Regions from separate parts of the Mesorhizobium captivum genome, predicted to be linked through region 3. Evidence: riboswitches for the same ligand, from Rfam matches in the RefSeq annotation. Region 3 holds a riboswitch; each other region holds the start of a gene.
The links. A riboswitch is a leader RNA that binds a small molecule or an ion and turns the genes downstream of it on or off. The one in region 3 is predicted to bind cobalamin.

Region 1 (5,375 bases), on a different contig from region 3:
GCTCGGCTGCGAGCGCGAAGGCGTGCTCCTGGTTCATCGGCGCGCAATAGTCGAGCCGGTCGAGATAAGGCACGGCCTGCAGGTAGGTCTTGGCCTCGATCAGCTTCTCCGTGCCGCGATGCAGGAGCCCGATATGCGGATCGACGCGGTCGACCACCTCGCCGTCCAGCTCGAGGACCAACCTCAAAACACCGTGCGCTGCAGGGTGTTGCGGCCCAAAGTTAATGTTGAAATTTCTGACGGAGGTCTCAGCCATTCTGGCGCCTCAATTCGTCTTGGCTTTCTCGTCCCCCGGCAGCACATAGTCCGTGCCTTCCCAGGGCGAGAGGAAATCGAAATTGCGGAATTCCTGCTTGAGCTCGACCGGCTCGTAGATCACGCGCTTGGCTTCGTCGTCGTAGCGCACCTCGACAAAGCCGGTCAGCGGGAAATCCTTGCGCAGCGGATGCCCGTCAAAGCCGTAGTCGGTGAGGATGCGCCGCAGATCCGGATGGCCAGAGAACAGTACGCCGTAGAGGTCGTAGGTCTCGCGCTCGTACCAGTCGGCGCCGGGATAGACGGCCGTCATCGACGGCACCAGCGTCTCCTCGTCGGCCTGTACCTTGAGGCGGACGCGGACGTTCTGCTTCGGCGACAGAAGGTGGTAGACGACGTCGAAGCGCTTGGCCCGCGAAGGATAATCGGCGCCGCAGATGTCGATGATCGCAATGAACTGGCAGCGCGGGTCGTCGCGCAGGAAAGTCGCCACTTCGATCAGATTGCCCGGCTCGACGGAAACCGTCAGCTCGCCATAGGCGAGCACGGCTTCGCCAATGCGGCCGGAGAGCTTCTCGCCGAGATAGGTGGAGAGTTCGTTCAACGCCAGGGTCATTGGCTCACCGTTCGATCGTGCCGGTGCGGCGGATCTTCTTCTGCAGGAGAAGAATGCCGTAGAGCAGCGCTTCCGCGCTCGGCGGACAGCCGGGCACATAGATGTCGACCGGCACGATACGGTCGCAGCCGCGCACCACCGAATAAGAGTAGTGGTAGTAGCCGCCGCCATTGGCGCAAGAGCCCATCGAGATGACGTAGCGCGGCTCCGGCATCTGGTCGTAGACCTTACGCAGCGCCGGCGCCATCTTGTTGGTAAGCGTGCCGGCCACGATCATGATGTCGGACTGGCGCGGAGACGCGCGCGGCGCGACGCCGAAACGCTCGCTGTCGTAGCGCGGCATCGAGGTGTGGATCATCTCGACCGCGCAGCAGGCGAGGCCGAAGGTCATGAACATCAGCGAGCCGCTACGCGCCCAGGTGATCAGCGCTTCAGTGGAAGTGACAAGAAAACCCTTGTCGGCCAGCTCGTTGTTGATTTCGAGGAAGAAGGGATCGTCCTCCCCCACCGGCCTGCCGGTGTTGGGGTCGATGATGCCCTTGGGCTTCGGCGCGACGAGGGTGCCTGAACTGTCGTTCAATCCCATTCCAGCGCTCCTTTTTTCCATTCATAGGCAAAGCCGATGGTCAGCACCGCGAGAAACACCATCATCGACCAGAAGCCGAGCATGCCGACCTTGGAGAAGGACACCGCCCATGGGAACAGGAAGGCAACCTCGAGATCGAAGATGATGAACAGGATCGACACCAGGTAGAAGCGGATGTCGAACTTCATGCGGGCGTCGTCGAACGAGTTGAACCCGCATTCATAGGCGGAAAGCTTTTCCGGGTCGGGATTGCGGTAGGCCACCAGGAAAGGCGCGACGATAAGCGCGAGACCAACGACCATCGCCACTGCGATGAACAGGACGATGGGCAGATACGAACTTAGGAGTGCGCTCATGCGGCGACTTTCCTTTGGCGGGCCAGTTCACTTTGATTACAGCAACGGACTCTAATGCGGAAGCGTGACAGTTTAACCCGCTGAACCGTTTTAAGGGCCCTATGCTGCGATGCGGCGAGGGTTAGCGCAGCGGTTTCGGCGAAGCAAGTCAAACGTTGTTCAAAAACCCGCCCTGGACGCCATATCGGAAGAAACTGGTCCGATCCGCTCCTGTTTGATTTCCTTCACTTTTTACTCCACTTTTCTCTCCTGACACATCTCCCGCCATTTGCCTGCTAGCATGTCTGGAATCTCCGGCTGGAAATGCCGGCAAAAGATCGGGGCAAGGATAGCTTGATGAAGGAAAAAATCTCGCTTCGCATGGCCAGGCGCATTGCGCTTGCCGCGCAGGGTTTCACGGACCCCCGCCCCGGCGGCGAGCCCAACCGCCGCCACCTCGCCCGCGTGCTCTCCCGAACCGGGCTGCTGCAGATCGATTCCGTCAGCGCGGTGGTGCGCGCCCACTACATGCCGCTTTATTCGCGTCTCGGCCCCTACCGGCTTGCGCTGCTCGACAATGCCGCGGTCACCCGCAAACGCGCGGTATTTGAATATTGGGCGCACGAGGCGTCCTTCCTTCCGGTAGAGACCTACCCTCTGATGCGCTGGCGCATGCAGCGCGCCGAGCAGGGCGAGGAGATGTATCTCGGCCTCGCCAAATGGGGCCACGAGCGCAAGGAGACGATCGACGAGATCTACCGGCAGGTCGCCGAACGCGGGCCGATCGCCGCTTCCGACATCGAAGGCCACAAGGGCAATGGCGGCTGGTGGGGCTGGAGCGAGGCCAAGCACGCCTTCGAATGGCTGTTTTGGGCCGGGCGCATCACCACCGCCTACCGGCGCGGCTTCGAGCGCTATTACGACCTGCCGGCGCGCGTTCTGCCTCAGGCGGTTCTCGATCTGCCTGTCCCGTCGGTCGAGGACGCGCATCGCGAATTGCTGCGCATTTCCGCCCGCGCCCATGGCATCGCCACCTATGGCGACCTGCGCGACTATTTCCGCCTGGCGCCGGGCGACACCAAAGACCGCATCGAGGAACTGGTCGAAACGGGCGAGCTGCTGCCGGTGAAAGTCGAAGGCTGGGACAAGACCGCCTATCTCCACAAGGACGCCCGTTTCCCGCGCCGGATCGAGGCCCGCGCCCTGCTCGCGCCGTTCGATCCCGTGGTCTTCGAACGCACCCGCACGGAAAAGCTGTTCGGCTTCCGCTACCGCATCGAGATCTACACGCCGGCAGAAAAGCGCCAATATGGCTACTATGTGCTGCCGTTCCTCCTCGGCGACCGGATCGTCGCTCGCGTCGATCTGAGGGCCGATCGCCCGGCAAGCATCTTGCGCGTCCACGCAGCCTATGCCGAGGCCGAGGCCCCGCCCGAAACGGTCGCGCAGCTCTTCGAAGAATTGAAGCAGATGCAGGCGTGGCTCGGACTGGAGCGTATCGAAGTGACGCCGGCCGGCGACCTCGGGCCGGCGCTGGTCGACATCTCGGCGTCGCACCCTGCGTTGACAGGCGCATAGCCGTAAGCCTAAATCCGAGCCAGACGGTCTTCTCCCGGCAAAGGGAGGAGCTAAGAGGGAATGCGGTGCGGGATAATTTCCTAAATCCGCGGCTGTCCCCGCAACTGTAAGCGACGAGCCTCAGCCGAAAACCACTGGGATGTTCCCGGGAAGGCGGCGCCAAGGCGATGAAGCGCGAGCCAGGAGACCTGCCGTCCGAGACTTAAAATATCCGATCGCCCGGCGGGTTTTCCGGGCAAGGAGCCTGGTTTTGGATCGCAACGGCAGTTTTCCGGCAAATATTGCGGACATTCCGTCCGAGCCCGACGACGCCTTGGCCGGTGTGACCGTTATCGTCTGCTCCTCCTGCCGCGACGAGACTGGTTCGGACGCGCATCCGCGCGCTGGCGCCCTGCTGGCCGAGGACACGCGCCGCGCTGCATCGGGCGAAAAAATCCGCATCCACACCGTCGAATGCCTTGGCAATTGCAAGCGCCGGCTCAGCGCTGCGCTTCTGCGCGACGGCTGCTGGAGCTACGTCTTCGGCGATCTGGACACGACGAGCGGCGCCGACCTCGTCGCCGGCGCAAAGCTCTTCGCAACTTCCACCGACGGCCTCATCCCCTGGCGCGGCCGGCCCGACTCCCTCAAGCGCGGCCTCGTCGCCCGCATCCCTCCCCTCGACCTCCTGAAGGACCGATCATGAACGCATCCGTTTCCCGAGTGCCCTGCACCGTCGTCACCGGCTTTCTCGGCGCCGGCAAGACGACGCTGATCCGCAACCTGCTCGAAAATGCCAAGGGCAAGCGGCTGGCGATCATCGTCAACGAGTTCGGCGATGTCGGCATCGACGGCGAGATCCTGAAAGGCTGCGGCGTCGACACCTGTCCGGAAGAAAACATCGTCGAGCTCGCCAATGGCTGCATCTGCTGCACCGTCGCCGATGACTTCGTGCCGGCGCTCGACCAGATCCTGTCGCGCACGCCGAAGGTCGACCACATCCTGATCGAGACTTCCGGCCTCGCTTTGCCGAAGCCGCTTGTCCAGGCTTTCCAGTGGCCGAGCGTGAAGAGCCGCGTGACGGTCGACGGGGTCATCGCCGTGGTCGACGGCCCGGCGCTGGCCGACGGCCGCGTCGCCTCCGACATGGACGCCCTGCAGGCGCAGCGCGCCGCCGACGACTCGCTCGACCATGACGATCCGGTCGAAGAGGTATTCGAGGACCAGATCGCCTGCGCCGACCTGATCATCCTATCGAAGAGCGATCTGATGGACACGGCCGGCGCGGCCCGCGCCAACGCCGTCATCGGCGAGCATGTGGCGCGCGCCGTGAAGGTCGTGCCGACCGCGCAGGGCAAGGTCGATCCGTCGGTGCTGCTCGGCCTCGGCCTCGCAGTCGAGGAGGATATCGAAAACCGCAAGACCCACCACGATGACGAGCTCGACCACGAGCATGACGATTTTGACTCCTTCGTCATCGATATCCCGTCGATCGCCAATCCGGATGAGCTGGCCAAGCGCGTCGCTCTCGCCGCCGAGCAGGAAAACGTGCTGCGCGTAAAAGGCTTCGTCGAGGTTGGCGGCAAGCCGATGCGGCTCCTGCTCCAGGCTGTGGGCCCACGCGTCAACCACTATTACGACCGCGCCTGGACGGCCGAGGACGAGCGCCGCTCGCGGCTCGTCGTCATTGGCCTCAAGGGGCTTAACCGCCCGGCGGTCGAGCGTATCCTCGCCGGCTAAAGGCAATCCGCACAGCGATGCATATCCTCACCACGACATCTGCTTCGCTCGACGACCTCGCCGAGCCGATCGACCTCAGGCAGACGCCTGCGGATGTTGTGGCCCTGTCCTTCACCGACAGCGACCTCGCCGGGCTGGCGGCGGCCTGGAAGGCGGACGCGGAACGCCTGCCGTCAATGCGTCTCGCGGCGCTTCGCGACCTCCGCCATCCGATGTCGGTCGACCTCTGGATCGACAGCGTTGCCCGTCATGCCAAGGTCGTTCTGGTCCGCATCCTCGGCGGCTA
Region 2 (5,375 bases), on a different contig from region 3:
CGCGCGATACGTCGCCGAAGATGATGGGGGGACGCACGTAGCGCGACCCATAACTCTGCACCCAGGCATGTTCGGTGAAGGCGAAGCCGGAAAGTTGCTCGCCGAAATGCTGTACCATGTCGTTTCGTTCGAACTCCCCATGCACCAGCACGTCCAGCCCGATCTCCTCCTGCAAGCGAATCGCAGCCTCGATCTCCTTCTTCAGAAAGGTTTCGTAATCGACATAGCTGAGCTGGCCCTTCGCGTGAGCGGAACGCGCCTTGCGCACCTGAGGCGTCTGCGGAAAGGATCCAATGGTCGTCGTCGGGAACGGCGGCAGGCCGAGCGTGCGGGCCTGGACCCTGGAACGCTCGGCAAATGCGCTCTTTCGTTGCTTCATAGCACCGTTGATGTCGGCGATCCGCCCTTCAACGAGCGGGTCATGGACCTTCGTGGATGTTGCGCGAGTCGCGGCAGCCTCGTCAGAGGCTTTCAACTCACCAGCCACGGCATCTCTACCTTGGGACAAGGCCCGAGCCAGGATGACCAGTTCGTCGGTCTTCTGGGCCGCGAACGCGAGCCAGGACCTGATGTTCGCATCCAGTACCGTCTCCATACGCAAGTCTATCGGCACATGCAGCATCGAGCACGAAGGCGCGATCTCGACTCGATCCAAGGGCCAGCCCGCGACGATCGGCTTGATGCGGTCGAGAATGGCAGTGAGGTTCGCGCGCCAGACGTTGCGGCCATTGATCAAGCCAAGCGATAATACCAGATCCTTAGGCGCGAGCCGACCAGCCATCTCCAACTGTTCGGGAGCACGCGAGAGATCAAGATGCAGGCCCGCCACAGGCAGCGATATCGCCGTCTCGAGATTGTCCCCCAGCGGCCCGAAATAGGTAGCCAGCATGATCTTCAGCTCGGGCGCGGCCTTCGACAGCTGCCCATAGGCAAATTCAAGTGCGGCTCGTTCGTTCGGGTTTAGGTCGAGCACAAGCGCTGGTTCATCGATCTGCATCCAATCGGCTCCCGAGAATTTCAACCTCCGCAGGAGTTGCTCGTAGACGGGCAGAAGTCGCGGCAGGAGCGCGAGGGGATTGAAACCTTCGACAGGTGACTTCGCCAGCTTGAGAAAAGTGACCGGTCCAAGCATGACCGGGCGTGTATGAATGCCCAAGGCTTTAGCCTCGAGGAAGTAATCAACCGGTTTGGTCGACGAGAGTGTGAACGCCTGATCGTCGTCAAGTTCCGGCACAATGTAATGATAGTTGGTGTCGAACCATTTGGTCATTTCCATCGCGGTTAGGGCAGGGCTAGCCGCAGGCTCCCGACCAGAGTCGCGATTGCCCGTCTGACCTTGGTTGCCGCGGGCCATGGCGAAATAGATGTCGAGTGGGACCTCGCCGCCATTCCATGCGTAGCGGGACGGCACGGCGCCGACAATGGCGGCGGTGTCGAGTACATGGTCGTAGAGCGAGAAGTCGTTCGACGGGATTTTCGACACACCGCGATCGCGCTGCTCCTCCCAGCTCGCGGCACGCAGCGCCTTTGCCGTCGCGAGAAGCTCGGCAGCGCATGATTTTCCGGACCAATAGCTTTCAAGCGCGAATTTCAATTCTCGCCTGCGACCGATACGCGGCACACCAAGCGTTGCTACAGGAATTTGTTGAGAGAGAGTCATGCGATACCCCGATGGTTGGGGCGTGGGGGACAACGAAGGCGCCAGTAGGCCGGTACGAACGCCGGGCTGCAGCGGCCACCGAGACACCCCGCCCGTGGACAATAGTTCGCCGTGGCAGGTCTCCTGGCTCGGGGGTCATAGCCTCTACCCGTCTTCCCGAGGCTGTTCGCCTCAGTGACATGAGTGGGGTCGGCTCGCCTCTAACAGTTGCGGGGGCAGCGCCGGCATCTCACCGGCTTCCCTCTTAGCTCCGCTGCGGCAGCGCCGTACGGAGAACCATGGCTTGGACACAATCACAGCAGTCAGCTCTTTTGTCAATATCGCATAAAGAAATGTTTATGTCATTATGTGAACGCACTTTGTACTTTCGGGGTGATTTCCAAGTCGCGTAGAGGACGAACTTTTCGATCGTTTCGGCACGCGGTAAGTGAGATTGGCTACATGAAGCCAGACTTTGGCCGCTGCAGGTGACAGGGCCAAATTGACAAAGGGCGCTGTGCAGAACCGTGCCAGACGGCGGCTCGGCCGTTCGGCCCGGCTGCGCAAGAGTTGTGAGCCGGGCCTTTGGTCGGACCGATTGGGGCGCGAGGCAGGGTGGCGCGCCAGCAGAACTGCGAGGCTAGTCGCATGCTGCAGTACGCGAATGTGGGCGTCCGCGCGCCGACTGATATCAAGATCACCTGAAACTGCCACCGGTAAGTGGCGCCAACCCGTTTCCGAGTTCCGGCAACTAGACCAGAAGCGCCAAGGGGAAAACCGCCCTCAACGGGATGCACATGCGACATTTTGATTTGCCCGCGCTTTCCTAAACAGATTTCACTAGGAGGAAGGAAGCTAGTCCTTGGACCGCCCCTACAGCAGCCCTGCCTGTTCGGCCTCGCGGCGCAAGTTCTGGCGCGGCCGCGGGCCAATCTGCTGAATCACCAGCCCGGCCGCCAGCGAGCCGAGATGGCCGCAGTCCTGAAGGCTGCGGCCGCTCGTATAGCCGTAGAGGAAGCCGGCCGCGTAGAGGTCGCCGGCGCCGGTCGTGTCGACCAGCTCCTTGATCTTCGTTGCCTCGATGGTGACGGTCTCGTCGCCGCGCACGATCACCGAGCCTTTTTCCGAGCGGGTGACGGCGGCTATTCTGCAATCCTTGCGGATGGCGGCGAGCGCTTCATCGAAGGAAGCGGTCTGGTAAAGCGATTTGATCTCGTGGCTGTTGGCAAAGACGATGTCGACGGTGCCCGAACGCATCAGATCCAGGAACTCGTCGCGGTAGCGGTCGACGCAGAAGGAATCCGACAGCGTCATCGACACTTCCCTGCCGGCGGCATGCGCGAGCCGCGCGGTCTGCCGGATCGCTTCCTTGGCGCGCGGCGGATCCCACAGATAGCCTTCGAAATAGGTGACCTTGGCGCCGGCGGCCTTGTCGGCCTCGACGTCCTCCGGCCCGAGTTCGATGCAGGCGCCGAGATAGGTGTTCATCGAACGCTCGCCGTCCGGCGTGACGAAGATCATCGAGCGCGCCGTCGGCGGCTCGCCATGGAGCGGCCTGGTGTCGAAGGCCACACCCTGGGCATGGATGTCGTGCGTGTAGATGTCGCCGAGCGCGTCGTTCGACACCTTGCCGAAGAAGGCGGCGCGGCCGCCAAAGCTCGCCACGCCCGCCGCCGTGTTGCCGGCGCTGCCGCCGGAAGCCTCGATCGCCGGCCCCATGCGGCTGTAGAGCAGTTCGGCGCGCCGGGTGTCGATGAGGTTCATCGCCCCCTTGATGATGCCGTTGGTTTCGAGGAAGGCCTCGTCGCACTGCGCGATGATATCGACAATAGCATTGCCGATGCAAAGCACGTCGTATTCCGGCATCGATATCTCCAACGACTGCCGGCTTTTTGCCACGCCGGCCGGGCGAGATCAGTTGGGATGGGCTTTCCGCATGCCAATCTACTCGGCACGAGTCTCGCGGCGCTGCGACCATTGCATCGCACGCCGTAAGTGCCAGCCTATCCCAGGTAGACTCAGGCTCTTCGCACCCGAAGTGCTCATAGGTCGCGGCTTTGTGACCGGAAATACATGCACCCGGCTTGACCTCGCTGACCTCAAACAGCCTTTGGGAGTCCTACCATTTTTAGCGATTTGGTGTTGCAAAGCCTCTGTGAATTTTCTGGAAGGAGCTGTTACAACGCTCAACCGAAACGCAACGCTATGCCGGAGACGATCCGAGGTGGTAGCGCGCTGATGGTGCCGCGCCACAGGGCGGTGCAAAACGGCTATTTGACCGGTTTGCACTCCGCCGTCTGACTGGTCTCAGTTGATTAACCGTGTCGTGAAGCAGATAACAGGTGCTCACCCTTGCTCCGTTAGACAGAGCGCGAGGCCCGAGAGGAATTGCTGGCTTGACGGTGCAGCGCCGGCGCGTCCATTTCCGGTCAATCTCGCCAACGCGGCAGCGCGATAGGAAAATTCCCTACTCTGCTGCCGCTCAGGCGCAACAGTCCTTGTTAGGCGGAGGCTCGTCGGGCGTCTGTGGGATATTCCAGATATGCACCATCGATGGCTTTCTGGCCTCGACAGTCAGATTGAGGCGTAAGCCTTCAGTCGTCTAATCCCTGGCCTCCACAGCATTTCCGACCTTGGGTTTACGCCAGCGACGTCGATCAAATGGGAACATAATGTAATCCCGCACGGTCAGCGGCTCGGGCTGGTTTCGCATGCCAACCTCCGGCCACTCATTCTTTTTTGGCCAGTATGCCGTTAGAAAAACCGTATCCCAAAGGGTTGTGAAAAACCCATAGTTTCGGTGCCGGTGATGCGCTTCCATCGAGTGGTGGATGCGGTGGAATTTGTTGTCGCCAATGATGTATCGAAGCGGCCCAAGATTGATGCGGGTACTGGAGTGCGAAAGATGGGCCTGGAACGTAATCAGCGTCATGGCAACGATGGGCACCACGCCAGATTCAAAATGAATCAGAGCGAGTGGCAGTGCTACCAGCGCTGCGTAAACGAGGGGTTCAGAGATGTGATGATTGCAATTCCATGCCGTCAATTCGCGGATCGAATGGTGCGTAGCGTGAAGCCGCCAGAGGAATGGAACAGCATGCTGAGCGCGGTGCATCCAATAGTAAAAGAAATCGCCAGCAATCGCGACTAAAACCCCGGAAAGGACCGCCAATCCACTGCTGACGATTGCGTTGTCAGAGTGGAGCAAGGTTGCGAAATTGATCGTTACCAGCGGCTTTACACCAAGCCAGGCCAGACCAACAGCGAAGAAGTGCCAAACAAACGCACCCAATCCGAGCCGAATAAGCCAATTCCGCACGCCTCGAGCGTATGAGGCAAGACTGTATCGATAGGCCGGGAAGGTGAACTCCAGCGCGGCGCAGATAGTGGCGAAGACCACCACCAGCTCGAGCGAGTTCACGAAGATCTGCGATATATGATTAAAATCGAGAATTTGCATTTGTTTGCTCCGGCGAATCGTTCAAGCTGCGCCAGCTTCAGGTCGGAACATCGAGGCAGTCATTTTCGTCATCAGGGCGAATCCAATGGTTGATAGATCTCCGGCGCGGCCCGATAAATTCGAGGTCGGCACCCGAATTTGTATCCGCGCAGAAAGTACCAATTGCACATAGCGGTCATGCAATTTGCTTTTCGTGCGCATTCAGCGCTGATTATTCTGTTAGTACGCGGGGCATCGCCGGAGCGGACTATGCGGGGTTCTCCTGGATTGGTAAAA
Region 3 (5,375 bases):
TTAAATGCATGTCAACGCCATGCACCAAAACAAAGGCCTAAAGCGCGTCGCCTGAATCCGTTTCAGCGCGACGCGCTTTAGGCCAGCGGGGGAAAGCCTTTGACCGGCTTCGCTTTTCGGCTTCTCGGAGTCGGTTTCCTGCTACTGGCTGACCGCTGGTCCGGCCAGATTTGGCGAGCGATTCACTTTTCGGAGGGCCGATGTCCACCCATGTGCGCCATCCGATCTGGCTTCCGGCGCTGCGGCCGGCAGACGCGCGCACCTTCGCCTCGCTCTACGCGGTCGAATCCTTCGCCCGCGCCACGATTTCCAGCGTCATCCCGATCCAGGCCTACGAGATCCTGCACAACGAGCAGATCGTCTCTATCCTCTACACAATCGTGTCGCTGCTCGGGCTTTCGGTGACGCTGTTCATGCCGATGCTGATCCGCCGCTTCGCCCGACGTTGGATCTATACGGCCGGCTGCCTGATGCTGGCGCTCGGTTCGGTTTTCTTTGTCACTCACACGCTGCCGGGGCAGTTGGCCGGCATGCTCTGCCGCGTCATGGGCGCGAGCGCGCTGTCGATCACGCTCAACCTCTATATCATGGACCACATCCGCAAGACCGAGTTCATGCAGGCAGAGTCGCTGCGCATGGCGTGGTCGATGTTTGCCTGGACCGGCGGGCCGACGCTCGGCATCTTTCTCTATACGCGCTTCGGCATCTATGCCGCGCATGGCGCGGTCGTGGTCTTCGCGCTGGCGCTGCTCGCGCTGTTCTGGACCTACCGGCTGGGCGACAACCCATCGATCCGCCCCGGCAAGAGCCGGCCGGCCAACCCACTCGCCAATATCGGCCGCTTCATCACGCAGCCGCGGTTGCGGCTTGCCTGGCTGATCGCCTTCGGCCGCTCCTGCTTCTGGACCACCTTCTTCGTCTATGGCCCGCTGTTCATGGTGATCACCGGCGAGGGCAAGCTTGCCGGCGGGCTGCTGGTCTCGGCCGGCAATGCGCTGTTGTTCATGGCGATCTTCTGGGGCAGGGCGGGAAAGCGCTTCGGCGGCCGGCGGACCATGACCTTCGCCTATTTCGCGATGTCGGCCATGCTGATTGCGGCGGGCGGTGTCGGCGCAGCCGCGCCGCTGCTCACCGCCGTCTTCCTGCTTTGCGGCGCGCTCTTCACCATCGCGCTCGACGCGCTGGGTTCCACCGCCTTCATGCGTTCGGTGCGCTCTTACGAAAAGGCGCAGATGGCGGCGGTCTACCGCACCTACCTCGACTTTTCCGAGCTGACGCCGCCGCTCGTCTATTCGGTGGTGCTGACCTTCTTCGGCCTCGGCTCGGTGTTCGTCACGCTCGGCATACTGGCCGCCTTTTGCGGCTTCTTCACCTGGCGCTATCTGCCGAAATCTTTTTGATCAGCGACCGGGCTGGTCTTCCGCATTGTGGCGCTTGCGCGAGAAACCTAAGCTCGGTTCGCCATCGCCAGTGGATTCGCCGGCCGCCGAAGGTGCACCGCATGCCTGCAAGAACGATGTCGCTGACCGAGGAGCTGGTCGCCCGCTGTTTTCGCGCGGTCGAGGACCCAGGGCCCGACCCTGATGCGGAGCATCTCGCGGACAGCGACTATGAAGCGATGCTGGATGTATTCGAGGCTGAGCTTCCCGCGACCGAACCGCTGTGGCTGTTCGGCTATGGCTCGCTGATCTGGAAGCCTGAAATCGAGCATGTCGAGGAGCGCGTCGCTATGGCGCGCGGCTGGCATCGCTCCTTCTGCATGAAGATGACGCGCTGGCGCGGTACCAAACAGAGTCCGGGTCTGATGATGGCGCTGGATCGTGGCGGCCAATGCAAGGGTGTTGCTTTCCGCCTGAACGGTGGCGAGCGCCGGCAGGCGCTGGACAAGCTTTTCCGCCGCGAGATGACGCTGAAGCCGACCAGCTACCACCCCCGCCTCCTGCAGCTTGCAACCGACAAAGGGTCGTTGAAAGCGCTCGCCTTCGTCATCAATCGCAAGGGCACGACCTATGCCGGCCCGCTCGGCGAAGAGGAGGTGGTCGAAAGGCTGGCGACGTCCTGCGGCCATTGGGGTTCGGGCGCCGACTATCTCTACAACACCGTCAAGAATCTCGAAGCGCGCGGCATCCACGACGCCCATTTGTGGCGATTGCAGCAGCTTGTCGCTGAAAGGATTGCCGGCTCCTAGCACGCCACTGCGTGCCGCAATCGCGCTCTGAGGTGGCGGAATTTGGTTTGCCGGGCGCGTCGATTCTGCCTATAGTCGCCGATGTCGTCGGTTCCGTTTTTGGAGCCAAGAGGGAATGCGGTGAGGGTGGACTTTTTTGCCCAAAGCCGTGGCTGCCCCCGCAACTGTGTGCGGTAGTCCTCTCCATAAACCACTGAGGATTTTTCCTCGGGAAGGTGGGGAAGGGCGCGGATCCGCGAGCCAGGAGACCTGCCGGCGACGGGAAAGTTGACTTCGATGCCCTCGGGTGGAGGGCGAAAGGACAAGACATGAATACCGCTTCCGTCTCTCTCGGCGCCTCCGTCTCCTCGCAGTCGCGCATCATGCAGTTGGCCTTGGCCGCGCTGCTCGGCATTTTCGTCGTCGGTTTTGTCGGCTTCTCGCATATCGATGCGGTCCACAACGCTGCCCATGACTATCGCCACTCGATGGCTTTTCCCTGCCACTAAGCTAGGTCCGACATCATGAACCTGTTTCGCAACGTCGTGTTCATCGCGGCGATCGCGGGGCTCGTGGCGGGCATCGTGCTCGCCTGCATGCAGGCCTACGCGACTGTGCCGCTGATCCTCAAGGCGGAAGTCTATGAAAAGGCGGGTGACGGCCATCACCATGACCATGCCGCGACCTCAGACAACTATGCGATGAGCTCGGCTGCTCCGGCGGACAATACGATGAGCAGCGCTGCTCCGGCGCCGACGGAAGCGGCGGCTCCGGCCGAGGACGAGGACTGGGCGCCGGCCGACGGCTTCGAGCGCTTCGCCTTCAACGTCGTCGCCAACGTCGTCACGGGCATAGGCTTCGCGCTAATCCTGGTCGCGGTCTCCGAATTTGCCGGCGGTATCGGCAACTGGCGCCAGGGCGTGTTCTGGGGCCTCGCCGGCTTTGCCGTGTTCACGCTGGCGCCCGGGCTCGGCCTGCCGCCCGAACTGCCGGCAATGCCGGCGGCCGAGCTGCTGCCGCGCCAGATCTGGTGGGTGTCGACAGTGGCGGCAACCGCGATCGGTCTCGGATTGATCGCCTTCCGCAAGTCGCCGCTGGCGATCCTAGCGGTCGTGCTGATCGTTGCGCCGCATATCGTCGGCGCGCCGCAGCCCGACAGCTTCGAGACGGCAATTCCGGAAGGGCTGCATCATCAGTTCGTGGTGGCGGTGACGGTCACCGACCTGGTGTTCTGGCTGGTGCTGGGTGCCGTCGTCGGCGTGGTGCGCGGCCGCTTCACCGGCACGGCGACCAGCCTGCGCGACAGCTTTGCCTGATCGTGCCAAGGGTCGTCTGACCCTCATCATCGGCGGTGCGCGCTCCGGAAAGAGCGCGCATGCCGAAACCCTGGCGACGGCAGGCCCGTCGCCCTGGACCTATATAGCCACAGCGCAGGCCTATGACGACGAGATGCGCGAGCGCATCGCGCTGCATTGCTCGCGTCGCGGCGAAGGCTGGGTCACCGTCGATGCGCCACTCGATCTGGTCGCCGCGATCGAGGCCTTGCCCGAGCACCAGCCGGTGCTGATCGATTGCCTGACATTGTGGCTGACCAATCATGTGCTGGCGGAGCATGACATCGAGGCCGAATGCCGGCGGCTCACGGATATCCTGTCGCGCCCGCGCGGGCCCTGGTTCGTGGTGTCGAACGAAGTCGGGCTCGGCATCGTGCCGGACAATGCGCTGGCGCGCCGGTTCCGTGACGCGGCAGGCCGGCTCAACCAGCAGGTCGCGGCCGTCGCCGACAGCGTGTTGATGATGGTGGCGGGGCTGCCGCTCAAGGTGAAGTGACATGGCTGACGACAACTCCAGCGAAGACAGGGACGCCGAACGCCATCGCGTCAAGATGGCCAAGCGCAAGGCGGTGCAGGATGCCGAGGTGGCGGGCAAGACGATCGAGAAGGGCCTGCTGATCGTCAACACGGGGCCGGGCAAGGGCAAGACCACGGCTGCATTCGGGCTTGCGCTGAGGATGCTCGGCTATGGCAAGCGCATTGGCGTCGTCCAGTTCATCAAGGGCAAATGGCATACCGGCGAGAAGGACGCCTTTGCCGCTTTCGGCGACCGCGTCGTCTGGCATGCGATGGGCGAGGGCTTTACCTGGGAGACGCAGGACCTCAAGCGCGATATCGCCGCCGCCGAAGCCGCCTGGGCCAAGGCGCTCGAGTTGATGGCCGACCCGTCGATCAGCCTCGTGGTGCTCGACGAGCTCAACATCGCGCTGCGCTACGACTATCTCGACCTTGAAAAGGTGGTCGCGGCGCTAAAGGCCCGCCGCGAGGGCCTGCACGTCATCGTTACCGGCCGCAATGCCAAGCCGCTGCTCGTCGAGGCAGCCGACCTCGTCACCGAGATGGGTCTGACCAAGCACCACTTCTCTGCGGGCGTTAAGGCGCAGCAGGGGATCGAATTCTAAGGCGCGTTAGCCGGCAATCAGGATGGTCAGGTAGATCACGATCGCCGACAAGATGCCAAACAGGCCGATCAGCAGTCCGTCGGCGACGCGGTAGAGCTTCAGCGCTTGCCTTATGTCCGTGCTCTCGGCCTCGCGCCGGCCACCTTCGCCCATGAAGGCGTCCTCGACCATCTCGCCGCCATAGCTGCGCGGCCCGGCCAGGGCGAGACCCAGGGCGCCGGCCATGGCGGCTTCCGGCCAGCCGGCATTGGGCGAGCGGTGTTTCCTGGCGTCGCGGCGCATCACTTGCCAGGCGCTGCGAGGATCGGCGCCTTTGACCAGGAAGGCCGCGAGCACGATCAGCAGGCCGGTGAGCCGCGAAGCCGGCAGATTGATCCTGTCATCGAATAGGGCCGCGGCGCGGCCGAAAGCCTCGTGTTTCGGCGTGCGGTGGCCGATCATCGAATCGGCGGTGTTGGCGGCTTTGTAGGCGGCACCTCCCGCCAGCCCGCCGATGCCGGTCCAGAAGGCTGGCGCGACGATGCCGTCGGAGAAATTCTCGGCCAGGCTTTCAATCGCGGCGCGAGCGACGCCTGCCTTGTCGAGCTTGTCGGGGTCGCGGCCGACGATACGCGAAACGGCGATGCGGCCGAGCGTCAGGCCGCCGGTCTCCAGCGCATCGGCGACGTCCTCGACATGCTCGGCAAGGCTCTTCTGCGACAGCAGCGAGGAGCCGAGGATAGCGGCAATGACGAGGCCGGACGGGAAGATCAG
Region 4 (5,375 bases), on a different contig from region 3:
GCAAGCGGATCGCCGAACCGGCTGCGCCATGCTCCGCCGGACGCACCGGCGGCTCCGTCGAACGCTGCAGCAGGAATGCCGCCGAGCCGAGAGCGAGCAGCAGCGTGCTCACCAGCATGCCGGCTTCCGGGAACAGCGCGGCGCTCAGCCCGACTGAGAGCGACGCGCCGGCGACATAGACCAATTCGTCCGCCGCCGATTCGAAGGCGAAAGCGGTGTTGAGCTCGGGGCGATTGCGAAAAATCTCGGTCCAGCGCGCCCTGACCAGCGCCGGAATGCTGGGCATGGCGGCGGCGAGCAGCGCCGAGAGAAACAAGGTCCATGCCGGCCAGTGCTGGTTGGCCGCCGCGATCAAGGTCGCGAAGGAAAGCACCGAAACAAGCGTTGTCGGCACGGCTATGCTGGTCTGGCCGAGTCGGTCCACGAGCCGCGAGATCTGCGGCGACAGGAAGGCGTTGACCAGCGCGTAGGTCGCCGAAACGGCGCCGGCCAGCCAGTATTCACCATGCGTCTGCGACAGCATCGCCACGATGCCGATCGGCGCCATGGCGATCGGCAGCCGTGCGATGAAGGCCGCCGCGGCAAAGCCTTTCGTGCCGGGAGCCTGGAAGATTTCCGAATAGGGGTTTCGCATGGTCCTGCTCCTCGACAAGGGAAGGCGCCGCAATTACATACGCAGCGTATCAATGTCAGATAGTTCATACGTCGTGTATGTCAATTGGCATACGTTGCGTATGTGAATAGGGCCAGAAGCCATGCACCGACCCCGCAAGGAGATGATCGCCGAGACGCGCGCCAAGCTGATCGCGGCCGCCCGCCACGCCTTCGGTACGATCGGCTACGCCGAGGCCTCGATGGACGATTTCACTGCCTCGGCGGGCCTGACGCGCGGCGCGCTCTATCATCACTTCGGCGACAAGAAGGGGCTGCTGCAGGCGGTGATCGCCGAGATCGACGGCGAGATGGCTGCGCGGGTGAACGAAGTTGCCGCGCGGGCGCCGACGCGCTGGCAGCACTTCGTCGATGAATGCACCACCTATATCGAGATGGCGCTGGAGCCGGAGATCCAGCGCATCATGTTCCGCGACGGCCCGGCGGTGCTCGGCGATCCCGCGCAGTGGCCGAACGCCAACGCCTGCACGGCTTCAATGACCGATCACCTGACCAAGCTGCAGGAAGAGGGCGTCGTCGTTCCCCACCTCGACCCCGAGACCGCGGCGCGGCTGATCAACGGCGCCAGCAGCCAGGCCTCGCAGCGCATCGCCAATTCGGACGAGCCGGAAGCGACATCGAAACAGGTGGTGGCGGCGTTCAAGCAACTGCTCGAAGGCTTGAAAAGCAAGTAGCATCCGGCAGGCGGATGAGGGGCAGCAACTTCTTCAATAATTGTCCCCCGCTCAAAATCGCGCCGACATTGACAATGGCAGGGGTGAGCGCATCCTTCCCGGCCATTCTCTGAGGCGGGGAGTCGGGGCCATGTGGGACTTCAGCATCGGCCGGTCGGTGTCCATCATGATGCGGACATGGCCGTTCATCGTCTTTCGTATGATCGTCTATTTCGGCATCACGCTCGCTTACATCATGGCGACCGGCACCGGCGCCAGCGTTGGCTATGGCGTCGGACACATCTCGACCGATCCTGACGGGCCGATGTCGTTTGCCTTGTGGGGCGGCGTCGTCGGCTTCGGCGTCGTCTCGATCGCCGTCTACTGGATCCGCGAATACATCCTCTATGTGCTCAAGGCCGGCCACATCGCCGTCATGGTCCATCTGATCGACGGCCACGACGTTCCCGACGGCCAGAACCAGATCGCCTATGCGAAGGAGGTTGTCACCCAGCGTTTCGCCGAGGCCAATATCCTTTTCGTCGTCGACCAACTGGTCAAGGGCGCCATCCGCGCCGTCACCGGACTGCTCGGCGGCATCGCCGCCTTCCTGCCCGTTCCGGGCTTGAGCGGCCTCGTCAGCTTCATCGACACCGTGATCCGCCTGTCGCTGACCTATGTCGACGAGATCATCCTCGGGTACAACATCCGCATCAATTCCAACTCGCCTTTCGAGACCGCCAGGCAAGGCGTCGTGCTCTACGCGCAGAACGGCAAGCACATGGTCAAGAACGCCGTCTGGCTGGCGGTGATCATGTGGGGCGTGTCCTTCGTCATCTTCTTGGCTATGCTGGCGCCTGCAGCCGCCATCCTCTGGGTCATGCCGGGGCAGCTCGCCGGCTGGGCCTTCGTGCTGGCCATCGTCTTTGCCTGGGCCTTCAAGGCTGCCTTCATCGAACCTTTCGCCATCGCTTCGCTGATGCAAGTCTATTTCGACACCATCGAGGGCCAGGTGCCCAATCCGGAATGGGACCGGCGCCTGGCCGAGACTTCCTCGAAATTCAGGGAACTCCGCGACAAGGCGCTTGGCTCCTTCGGCGGATCGCGCTGGGATGCGCCCCGGGCTGCTTGACTGGCAGCCCCTACCACGAAGGCCGCTTGATCACGGCTTCGGTCGTTCTCCGAGGTTGGCAATAGCCGATTTGAGCGGCGCCTCGCCGGCGCCGCAAAAGGTCTCGCTCATCACCAGCTCGGGCAGCGACAGGCGCCGGCCCCAGCCATGCGCTTCGAGATCCGGCCGCGGCGCGAATTCCGAGACGCGGCCGACGCAAAGATAGGCGATCGGCGTGACATGCTCGGGGATCGACAAAAGCCGCTTCAACGCCTCCGTCTCGATGATGCTCACCCAGCCGACGCCGACGCTCTCGGCCCGCGCGGCCAGCCAGAAATTCTGCACCGCGCAGACGGTGCTGTAGAGGTCCATTTCCGGATTGTGCCAGCGTCCCAGCGGCGAGTTCTTCGAGCGCTGCCGGTCGCAGGTGACGCAGAGGTTGAGCGCGCTTTCGCAGATGCCTTCGAGCTTCAGCTTGCGGTAGAGCGCCTGCCGTTCCGCCTCGATCGCCGGCAATTCCAACTCACGCGCGGCAAGGAACAGGTCGCGCACCTGCCGCCGCCGCTCGGAATCGCGGATGACGATGAAGTTCCACGGCTGCATATAGCCGACCGACGGCGCGTGATGGGCGGCGGTCAGCAGCCGCGCCAGCACGAAATCGTCGAGATCGTCCGAGACGAAATGGCTGCGCACGTCGCGTCGGGTAAACATGGCCCGGTAGACCGCGTCGCGCGCCAATTGGTCAAAGTCATCGCCGCCGGTGGCGGCCGTTTGTGCCTGCATCGCTTTTCCCCTTGGCGATAAGCAGTCCTCCGCCTGACCAAGCGGAAGACCATGTCTGCCGGGCCGGTCTTCTGGCTCGGGATCATCCCGCGTCCGGCGCCTTCCCGTCCAAGACAGTGGCGTTGCCGGCGCGGTCCCCCTCACAGCGTTGGGCACGCCACGGAGTTCAACCGTGTTCCCGATTCTCCCGCGTTGCGGGCACCAGGCAGCGGCGCGACTCTATCGCGAAGCTTCAGCCGCGCCAATGCCATCGGCGACAAATCAAGACGCGATTTTCCCCAGCCATTCGGCGCTCAAACATGGTCATCCGGGCTACGCATGCCTAGATTAGGCGCCATGACCACCCGTCTCTACACCCATCCGGTATTCCTGGAACACCTCACGCCGCCCGGCCACCCTGAGCGGCCGGACCGTTTGCGCGCCATCGAGCGCGTGCTGGATGACGAGGCTTTTGCGGCGCTCGACCGCGTCAAGGCGCCGGAAGGCGACGAGGCGACGATCCTATATGCGCACCCGGTGGATTTTGTTGCCCGCGTGCGTGCGGCCATCCCCGCGAGCGGCATCGTTTCGATCGATGCCGACACCAGCGCCAGCCCGAAGAGCTGGCAGGCCGCGGTGACGGCGATCGGCGCCGCCAATGCTGCGATAGACGATGTCTTCGAAGGCCGCGCCGCCAATGTGTTCGTTGCCGCCCGCCCGCCCGGCCACCATGCCGAAAAGACGACCGCCATGGGCTTTTGCCTGTTCAATACCGCGGCGATCGCCGCCCGCCATGCGCAGAAGAAGCATCAGGCCGAACGCGTCGCCATCGTCGACTGGGACGTGCATCACGGCAACGGTACCCAGGACATTTTCTGGGACGATCCGTCGGTCCTCTATTGCTCGACCCACCAGATGCCGCTTTATCCCGGCACCGGCGCCAAGAGCGAAACCGGCGCCGGCAACATCGTCAACGCGCCGCTCGCGCCGAGCACCGGCAGCGAGACGTTTCGCGACGCCTTCCTGTCGCGCGTGCTGCCCTCCGTCGATGCGTTCGCCCCCGACCTGATCATCATTTCCGCCGGGTTCGATGCACACCATCGCGATCCGCTGGCCGAGATCAACCTGACCGAGGATGATTTCGATTGGGCGACCGGCCAGCTGATGGACCGCGCCGGGCGCCACAGCGCCAACCGGCTCGTCAGCCTGCTGGAGGGCGGCTACGATCTGCAGGGACTGGCATTTTCGGTCGCCGCCCATGTCGGGCGGCTGATGAAGGGATGAATTATGGCTGATGAAGCTAACCAGGACGTCAAGGCGATGAGCTTCGAACAGGCGCTCGACGCGCTGGAGAAGATCGTCGATGATCTGGAGCGCGGCGATGTGCCGCTCGACCAGTCGATCCGCATCTATGAACGCGGCGAGGCGCTGAAGGCGCATTGCGACCGGCTGCTGAAGGCGGCCGAGGACAAGGTCGAGAAGATCAGGCTGTCGCGCGACGGCAAGCCGGTAGGAACGGAGCCGCTGGACGCCGAGTGAGGCATATTGATATTCAGGTGAGGCCGGCCTGCAAATGGCGGTCTCCTGCGCTTTCGGTGCTCACGTATTACAAGTACGCTCCACTCCGGTTCTCGGAAGCCACCATTTTCGGCGCGGGCTGACCTGAATCTCAACACACCTCGGTGCATAATCTCAGACCGGTTAGGGAAGAAAAGCAGGTAAGGAGTTCAAGCATGTGCCGAAACATCAAGACCCTGTTCAACTTCGAGCCGCCGGCGACCGACGACGAGGTCCATGACGCGGCCCTGCAGTTCGTGCGCAAGCTGAGCGGCTCCACCAAGCCGTCCAAGCGCAACGAGCATGCCTTCCACCATGCCGTCGAGGCGATCGCCGCCGCCGCGCGCGAGCTGCTCGATTCGCTTGAGACGACGCAGAATCCGCGCAACCGCGAGGAAGAGGCCGCCAAGGCGAAAGCCAGGTCCGCGCTCCGCTTCGCCTGAGGTCGTGACATGAGCTTCTTTCCGGGCAACGATCCTGAGGCCGGCGATGTCTTCGCCTGCGATCAGATCGAATTGATGGTCATCCCCAACGCCAAGGACATTGGCGGCTTCGAGGTCCGCCGCGCCTTGCCGACCGCAAAACGCAGGCTGGTCGGACCGTTCATCTTCTTCGATCGC

Region 1: linked by a shared signal. The riboswitch ahead of RFM40_RS17020 (DUF1636 family protein) and the one ahead of RFM40_RS32200 (CbtB domain-containing protein) in region 3 are both predicted to bind cobalamin.
Region 2: linked by a shared signal. The riboswitch ahead of metE (5-methyltetrahydropteroyltriglutamate--homocysteine S-methyltransferase) and the one ahead of RFM40_RS32200 (CbtB domain-containing protein) in region 3 are both predicted to bind cobalamin.
Region 4: linked by a shared signal. The riboswitch ahead of bluB (5,6-dimethylbenzimidazole synthase) and the one ahead of RFM40_RS32200 (CbtB domain-containing protein) in region 3 are both predicted to bind cobalamin.

Annotation. Positions count from the first base shown of each region.
Region 1 is NZ_JAVIJB010000018.1:96,965-102,339, reverse strand. Features, by position in the region: gene RFM40_RS17045 (NADH-quinone oxidoreductase subunit D) at 1-256, opposite strand, end outside; gene RFM40_RS17040 (NADH-quinone oxidoreductase subunit C) at 266-871, opposite strand; gene RFM40_RS17035 (NuoB/complex I 20 kDa subunit family protein) at 876-1,457, opposite strand; gene RFM40_RS17030 (NADH-quinone oxidoreductase subunit A) at 1,448-1,813, opposite strand; gene RFM40_RS17025 (winged helix-turn-helix domain-containing protein) at 2,150-3,370, shown strand; cobalamin riboswitch at 3,378-3,580, shown strand; gene RFM40_RS17020 (DUF1636 family protein) at 3,621-4,055, shown strand; gene cobW (cobalamin biosynthesis protein CobW) at 4,052-5,089, shown strand; gene RFM40_RS17010 (cobaltochelatase subunit CobN) at 5,107-5,375, shown strand, end outside.
Region 2 is NZ_JAVIJB010000062.1:19,410-24,784, forward strand. Features, by position in the region: gene metE (5-methyltetrahydropteroyltriglutamate--homocysteine S-methyltransferase) at 1-1,660, opposite strand, end outside; cobalamin riboswitch at 1,757-1,956, opposite strand; gene RFM40_RS31265 (adenosine kinase) at 2,513-3,505, opposite strand; gene RFM40_RS31270 (sterol desaturase family protein) at 4,242-5,099, opposite strand.
Region 3 is NZ_JAVIJB010000070.1:5,060-10,434, forward strand. Features, by position in the region: gene RFM40_RS32190 (MFS transporter) at 201-1,400, shown strand; gene RFM40_RS32195 (gamma-glutamylcyclotransferase) at 1,502-2,188, shown strand; cobalamin riboswitch at 2,260-2,459, shown strand; gene RFM40_RS32200 (CbtB domain-containing protein) at 2,497-2,676, shown strand; gene RFM40_RS32205 (CbtA family protein) at 2,692-3,483, shown strand; gene cobU (bifunctional adenosylcobinamide kinase/adenosylcobinamide-phosphate guanylyltransferase) at 3,476-3,997, shown strand; gene cobO (cob(I)yrinic acid a,c-diamide adenosyltransferase) at 3,999-4,622, shown strand; gene cbiB (adenosylcobinamide-phosphate synthase CbiB) at 4,629-5,375, opposite strand, start outside.
Region 4 is NZ_JAVIJB010000030.1:47,377-52,751, reverse strand. Features, by position in the region: gene RFM40_RS23410 (MFS transporter) at 1-634, opposite strand, end outside; gene RFM40_RS23405 (TetR/AcrR family transcriptional regulator) at 756-1,346, shown strand; gene RFM40_RS23400 (hypothetical protein) at 1,477-2,457, shown strand; gene bluB (5,6-dimethylbenzimidazole synthase) at 2,488-3,219, opposite strand; cobalamin riboswitch at 3,263-3,441, opposite strand; gene RFM40_RS23390 (histone deacetylase family protein) at 3,556-4,482, shown strand; gene RFM40_RS23385 (exodeoxyribonuclease VII small subunit) at 4,486-4,737, shown strand; gene RFM40_RS23380 (DUF2277 domain-containing protein) at 4,932-5,198, shown strand; gene RFM40_RS23375 (pirin family protein) at 5,208-5,375, shown strand, end outside.